DNA from 3 places in the Exiguobacterium sp. s145 genome. Region 1 is predicted to be linked to each of the others. Evidence: riboswitches for the same ligand, from Rfam matches in the RefSeq annotation. Region 1 holds a riboswitch; each other region holds the start of a gene.
The links. Region 1 has a riboswitch for S-adenosylmethionine ahead of metK (methionine adenosyltransferase). Riboswitches for the same ligand answer to the same signal wherever they lie in the genome.
Positions count from the first base shown of each region.

Region 1 (2,267 bases):
CTGTACGACCGAAGTGACCATAAGCTGCTGTCTGACGATAGATCGGACGACGGAGATCAAGCATGTTGATGATTCCAGCCGGACGAAGATCGAAGTTTTCAGCAACCAGTTCAACCAGTTGTGCTTCAGGAAGTTTTCCTGTACCGAATGTATCCACCGCGATTGATACCGGATGTGCGACACCGATTGCGTACGCGAGTTGAACTTCCGCTTTGTCTGCAAGACCTGCAGCTACGAGGTTCTTCGCGACGTAACGCGCTGCGTAAGCAGCTGAACGGTCGACTTTCGTTGGATCTTTACCAGAGAAAGCTCCACCGCCGTGACGTGCATATCCGCCATACGTATCAACGATGATTTTACGGCCTGTTAATCCAGCATCACCTTGTGGTCCGCCGATGACGAAACGACCAGTTGGGTTGATGAAGAATTTTGTATCGGCATCGATGTACTCAGTCGGAATGACCGGTGCGATGACATGTTCTTTCAGATCAGCTTGGATTTGCTCAAGCGTCACTTCTTCTGCATGTTGTGTTGAGATGACGATTGTATCAACGCGAACAGGTTCATTGTTCTCATTGTATTCAACCGTGACTTGCGTCTTACCATCCGGACGGAGGTAATCGAGTTGTCCGTTTTTACGAACTTCTGCAAGACGACGAGCCAGTTTGTGTGAAAGTGAGATCGGAAGTGGCATGAGTTCAGGTGTTTCTTTCGTTGCATAACCGAACATCAGACCTTGGTCTCCTGCTCCGATTGCATCGATTTCTTCATCTGACATGTTTCCTTCGCGTGCTTCAAGCGCTTGGTCAACACCGAGAGCGATGTCTGCTGACTGCTCATCGATTGATGTCAATACAGCACAAGTGTCTGCATCGAAACCGTATTTAGCGCGTGTATAGCCAATTTCGCGAATCGTTTCACGAACGACTTTCGGGATATCCACGTAAGTTGATGTCGTGATTTCTCCTGCTACTAATACGAGTCCTGTCGTGACAGAAGTTTCTGCCGCAACACGTGCGTTTGGATCGGCTGCAAGAATTGCATCCAAAATTGAATCCGAAATCTGGTCACAGATTTTATCCGGGTGACCTTCTGTTACTGATTCCGACGTAAACAGTCGGCGATTAAGGTTTGTCATGTTTGACCCTCCCAAAAAAGAATTTGACGGTGTACTCATTTCCCCTAGTTGAGTGGGACGGTAAAATGAAAAAAACCTTTCCATGTCCAAAAATGGTCAGGGAAAGGTTGTGCGTTCTTCCTTTACCCTCTTATCGTTCGAAGTGTTTACTTCGCTTCAGGAGAGCACCTTTTCCTACATTAATGATGAAATTAATATAAGACGGTTGCCGGGTTTCTTCGGGCCTTGTTCCCTCCACCTGCTCAGAATAAGAGTATCCGTTACGAATTACATGATATAAACTTGTGCTCACTCTGTCAAGCAACGTTTTAATTTCTAGTCGAAAAATTTCGGGAGAGATGTTAAACTGTTAATGCTGAAAGCGTTTCCAGATAAATAGAAATCAGCGCATGAAAATGATTGCTCTATCATTAGTATGTCATATATAATAAATGTGTCATACTAATAGTAGAGCCAAAACCAACGTAGGGGAAAGGTGGGGTCAGGATGCCGATGACGGTCCTGAATATCGAAGAACTACTCAAGAAGGAGCATGTGTTCAAACAACTGTCTGTTGCTGAACTAGTCGAACATGCAATTCGCAACAAAGAAGGAGTTCTTGCAGAAAATGGTGCTTTGTCTGTAGAAACGGGGAAATTTACAGGTCGTTCACCGAAAGACAAGTTCATCGTCCGTGATGACTCATGTGAGATGCATATCGATTGGGGTCATGTCAATCAACCGATGGAGTCGGACAAATTCGAGCAACTGTTACAAAAAGTTCTTCGTTATATGAACGAAGCAGATCAACTCTACTACACAGAAGCTGCTGCTGGTGCCGATACGCATTTCACCCTTCCAGTGCGCGTCGTAACCGAATATGCTTGGCATAATTTGTTTGCGAAACAGCTGTTTTTACGTGAATATCCTACGGTTGCAGCCTTTGAACCGTTTACGGTCGTCTACGCACCACATTTTAAAGCGGATCCGGCGGTTGACGGCACAAACTCCGAGACCTTCATCGCGATGTCATTCGAACACCGGATCGTCTTGATTGGCGGAACGGAGTATGCCGGAGAAATCAAAAAATCAATTTTCTCTGTCATGAACTATCTTTTACCCCAACAAGAAGTCTTGTCGATGCACTGTT
Region 1 is NZ_JACSMV010000009.1:1,614-3,880, forward strand. It holds gene metK (methionine adenosyltransferase) at 1-1,138, opposite strand, end outside; SAM riboswitch class I at 1,266-1,392, opposite strand; gene pckA (phosphoenolpyruvate carboxykinase (ATP)) at 1,625-2,267, shown strand, end outside.

Region 2 (2,267 bases), on a different contig from region 1:
GACCTACCTTTCGTTTTTCTTCGACGAGCGGCATGACGTCGCGCGCGAAGCGTTCCATTTCTTCCAGTTGTGGTGAGAATTGAAGGAGCAACAGAGTAACGCCGACTTCTTCAAACGCAAGAATCCGCTCGGCAATCTGTTCCGGTGTCCCAATTAAATCAGGACGGAGTCCGCGGTTCGAGACCGAATAGTCATTCCGTTTTACCTGTTGTTCGAGTTGCGATTTACTGACGAAGTCATCATACCCGGCGTACCCGGCACTGTCTTCCTTCACATCCGTAATCCGTTGCCACTCGCGCACCGCCTCTTCTTCCGTATCGCGGCAGATGATATAAGCTGCCAGTCCAAAACTTTCAAGTGGTGTCTGTCCCGTCGCATGGCGGCGTTTTTTCATGTCTTCAATCTTGACGGACACTTCTTCGACCGTTCCGCCGTGCATGACATAGGCATCACAGTGGTTGACGATGGTTTGCTTGCCGGCTTCACTTTCTCCACCTGCATACAATTTGATGCCCGGGCGTTGCGCCGGTTTTGGATGTAGTTGTGTCTTCTCGAGCGTATAGTAGTTACCGTCAAAGCTGTACGGGGAAGCATCTGCCCATAACCCTTTCATGATCGTGACAAACTCTTCCGTTCGGGCGTAACGTTCGTCGTGAGCCGTGAAGATCCCGTTGTACTGCCGGGCTTCTTCTTCCCACCAGGCGGAGACGACGTTCAGCGTAAAGCGCCCGTTGCTGAGTTGATCGATGTTTGCTGCCATCTTCGCGGTCGTCGCCGGATTATGGAATCCCGGACGGACGGCTGTCATGATTTCGAGACGCTCCGTCGTTGCGGCAATCGCCGCTGCTGTCGTCCAGGCTTCAAGACTTGGTGCTTCAAGCCCTTTGATGTCATTTAAGTTTAATTCCGCAATCAGTGTCGTCGAAAACCCGATTCGTTCTGCCGTTTGCGCGACCTGTTTCGCATAGTCGAACGTCGCCGGCATCTGTTCGTCCTCGACATTTCGTAACCACCCGCCAAAAATCGGTAACCAAAATCCATACTCCATCCGTTATGTCCCCCTTATAAAAAAAATCGCGCTTCTCGAAAATCGAAAAGAGCGACGGATTAATCATGTCTGCTCTTATCTTCAAAGGAAAAATTCCTTTTAGGAAGTAGCACCTTCCGCTGCACGCGGGGTTGCTGAAGTGTCTTCGGGCCATTCCCTCGACTTCTCTTGATAAGAATTATTGGAATTATCGTACACTTTTTAGCAGAGTAAAGCAACCATTAAACCTTGTTTTCCAATCGGAATTAAAAAAGGACGAGAGCTTGGCTCCCATCCTCTTCTCACATTAATATGGTGCTACAAACGTTGATTGTTCACCAGGTGCTTCTTCTCCGCGGATCCGGTCGTAGAATTTCGCAAGCGTGACGCTGACGTAAGGAATAATCCACAAGAATCCGATTCCGATCGTGATCAATCCAAGGAAAAACCAGCCTATGAAAGATAGAATCAACAGGAAAGCTTCCATTTTGTGTCCATCCATCATTTGACGTGACCGGGTGATTGCTTCCAATACACCAATCGAAGGTTCATCCCGCAAAATGTAGTAAGTCAACATATACGAAAATGATTTGATAATGGCCGGTACAACCAATAACAATGCCCATAGGAACAAGAATATAAATTGGACGATTGAAAGCAGGACGACTTTTACGAAATATTTATAGGGCTCAAATAAATCACTGATTTTTGTTTGTTCTCCCCGTGCGATAGAAAGTGAGAACCAGACCCATCCTGCACCAAGTGGGATTAATAAGACCGTTGCAATCAATCCGAGGAAGTCAATCGTTTGGAAAGGTTCGTCATAATCAGACGACAGCAGTTCCGGAATGACTTGCAGAATTGCGAATAATAAAAACATCAAGACCGTAAAGCCCCAACGACCGCTTAATGCTTCCTTTGCTGATTTTTTTAATTGTGATGACATAAATAAGATCCTCCTCAAAATAAGTTCTATCTCTATTTACGGCTAATTAGGAGAGGAGTTTCATCTTTTTTCAGGATTTTCCTGTTTTCAACTGATTTAAGCGGGCTTTTTCAAGTTGGCGCTGGCATGCCGTATACAAAGAACGCCGCCCATCCAGTCGTTCCATCGCAAACGGGATGTCATGTTTTTTCGCCTGGGCGATGACGTGTGCAGAAGCCGCATGGGATACCCGGCTTGTCACGACGACGATCGCATCGGTCTTTTTGGCAAGACTGGCGATTTTCTTCGCAGATT
Region 2 is NZ_JACSMV010000022.1:30,403-32,669, forward strand. It holds gene KNQ07_RS13705 (LLM class flavin-dependent oxidoreductase) at 1-1,048, opposite strand, end outside; SAM riboswitch class I at 1,121-1,226, opposite strand; gene KNQ07_RS13710 (DUF975 family protein) at 1,335-1,973, opposite strand; gene KNQ07_RS13715 (DUF2325 domain-containing protein) at 2,044-2,267, opposite strand, start outside.
Region 2: another riboswitch for S-adenosylmethionine. It lies ahead of KNQ07_RS13705 (LLM class flavin-dependent oxidoreductase); the one in region 1 lies ahead of metK (methionine adenosyltransferase).

Region 3 (2,267 bases), on a different contig from region 1:
CCCGAAGCTCTTCCTGCCGCGTTGCGGCACTCGTCAAAGATTCACCGGCAAGTGCTGCGTCGAGGGCCTGACGGAAAGCGAGCACACCGGCCGCCGCGCCCTGCGGATGACCGTGAACGCCGCCACCGGCATTGATGACGGAATCAGTCCCGAAATCATGAACGAGCTGAGCGACGAGACCGGGATGAATGCCTGCCGAGGGAACCGGAAGAATCGTCTTCGTTTCTCCGATCCGTGTCGCTTCGACGGCAATTCCGCGCGCCAAGTCTTTGGCGAGGGCGACGTTTCCGTAAGGCGACGGGAACAACGTCAAATCGGCACCGGCCAGCCGCGGTAAAGTCCCTAGTAAAACAGGGGCTGCAATGCCGTATTCGGGGCTTGCGATTAAGGCTCCGCTTAAGGCCGGATGATTAAAGATCGGAACGGAAATGTCCGGATCAGCCGCCAATTCGCGCAGGACATCGAGTCCATATGTAAACGTATTGAGCAGGAAAGCGGTCGCACCGGCTTCGATCAAACGTTTCGCCTGATCCTTTAAGCCGAAGACGGGACCACTCAACGTAATCGCGTAAAGCGCCCGTTTGCCGGTTTTTTCATAATGGGCATTCAGGACTTCACGTCCGATCCGTGCCCGGTCAAGTGCCGGTGTCAACGGATTGTCGTATAGAATCTCATCATCTTTGACGAGATCGATGCCGCCCGCGAGCTGCGCTTCGAGTTGTTCCCGCAAAAAGGTGAGGTCCCGACCGATGACGCCTTTAAAGATGCTCATCAACAGAGGACGGTCGTGGACTTGAATCAATTGACGGACGCCCTCGATGCCGAATTTGGCGCCGGGGAAGTCAGTGGTGAATGAAGCCGGAAGCTGTAAATCTGTTAATTTGATTTGTCCGTCGAGCGACAGTTTGCCGAAGACTGTCGTTAAGATTGCTGAAAAGTCACGGGAGACGTTGTGTTCCGGATAACGGATCGTGATGTAGCCTTTTCCGTCGTGTTCTTCCGTATGAACAACTTGTCCTTTGAACGATTCAAGCTGCTGTTGTTCCAAATGATTTAAATCGGTCCACGAACCAACGGTCAAACCGAGCGCGATTTGTTCTGCCCGTTTTGGTAACTGATCCGTCGTTCCGAGTTGGTAGGTTGCGGTAATATACGTCATATCGACTGTCTCTCCCTTGTTGAAGAATACAAAAATGGTCCCTCGTCAATGACAAGAGACCATGAAAAATTGCGCGTGGACTCTTATCTGTCAGCGTAATAGCTGCAAGAATTAGCACCGTGCCAAGTGGTCGGTTGCTGCGACATCGTAGGGCTCGTCCCTCCGTCTGCTCTTGATAAGAATTGGATGAAATTGTGAAATCTAATTGCAATTTTTACATGAGATTCGTCACTTGTCAAACTATATTTTGAAAATTTATTTTTTTGAAAATACTTCTTCTATAGACGGTTCCGTTTTTGAAGCCACTTCACTAAAAAATGGAATTGACAGACGGCTAGCAACGCACGTAGTATTCAAATCAACATCAATCACACGACAACTACATATGACTCTTATCGTGAGTTGGCAGAGGGAATTGGCCCGAAGACGCCGCAGCAACCGACCATCCGGCACGGTGCTACATCCAACAGACATTCGTCTGAGAGATAAGAGGACGGAATATTCTGCCGCGCCTCTTTTCTTTGACGAAAAGAGGCGTTTTTTCGTGTGATCACCAAGGAGGAAAACAGAATGGGGTATCAAGCATTTACAGTACAGGACGCGATTGAACGGGTCCGGACAATTGGTTTGATCGGCAATGAACCGGTGACGGCAGAAGAAATCGGCGACGGGAATTTAAATCTCGTTTTCCGGATTCAGGCAGGAGAAAAACGACTGATTTTAAAGCAGGCGTTACCATATGCGAAAGTCGTCGGCGAAAGCTGGCCGCTGTCGCTCGAACGGGCCTGGATTGAACAATCGGCCCTAAAAGAATTCGCGAAAGTCGCCGTTCCGTTCGTCCCGCATGTCTACCATGCGAGCAAAGAAGAAGCATTCACAGTGATGGAAGATTTGTCGCACCTGACAATCGTCCGGGGCGGACTGCTTGAAGGGGAGGAGTATCCGTTGCTCGCGGAACACATCGGTTCGTATTTGGCGCGGACGCTGTTTTATACATCGGATTTTGCACTTGGACCGGTCGCAAAAAAACAAGTGGCGCGTAACTACTATAATCCGGATCTCTGTGATATCACGGAAAAATTAATCTTTACGGATCCGTTTTATGACG
Region 3 is NZ_JACSMV010000030.1:8,662-10,928, forward strand. It holds gene KNQ07_RS15430 (2,3-diketo-5-methylthiopentyl-1-phosphate enolase) at 1-1,159, opposite strand, end outside; SAM riboswitch class I at 1,240-1,341, opposite strand; SAM riboswitch class I at 1,549-1,651, shown strand; gene mtnK (S-methyl-5-thioribose kinase) at 1,730-2,267, shown strand, end outside.
Region 3: another riboswitch for S-adenosylmethionine. It lies ahead of KNQ07_RS15430 (2,3-diketo-5-methylthiopentyl-1-phosphate enolase); the one in region 1 lies ahead of metK (methionine adenosyltransferase).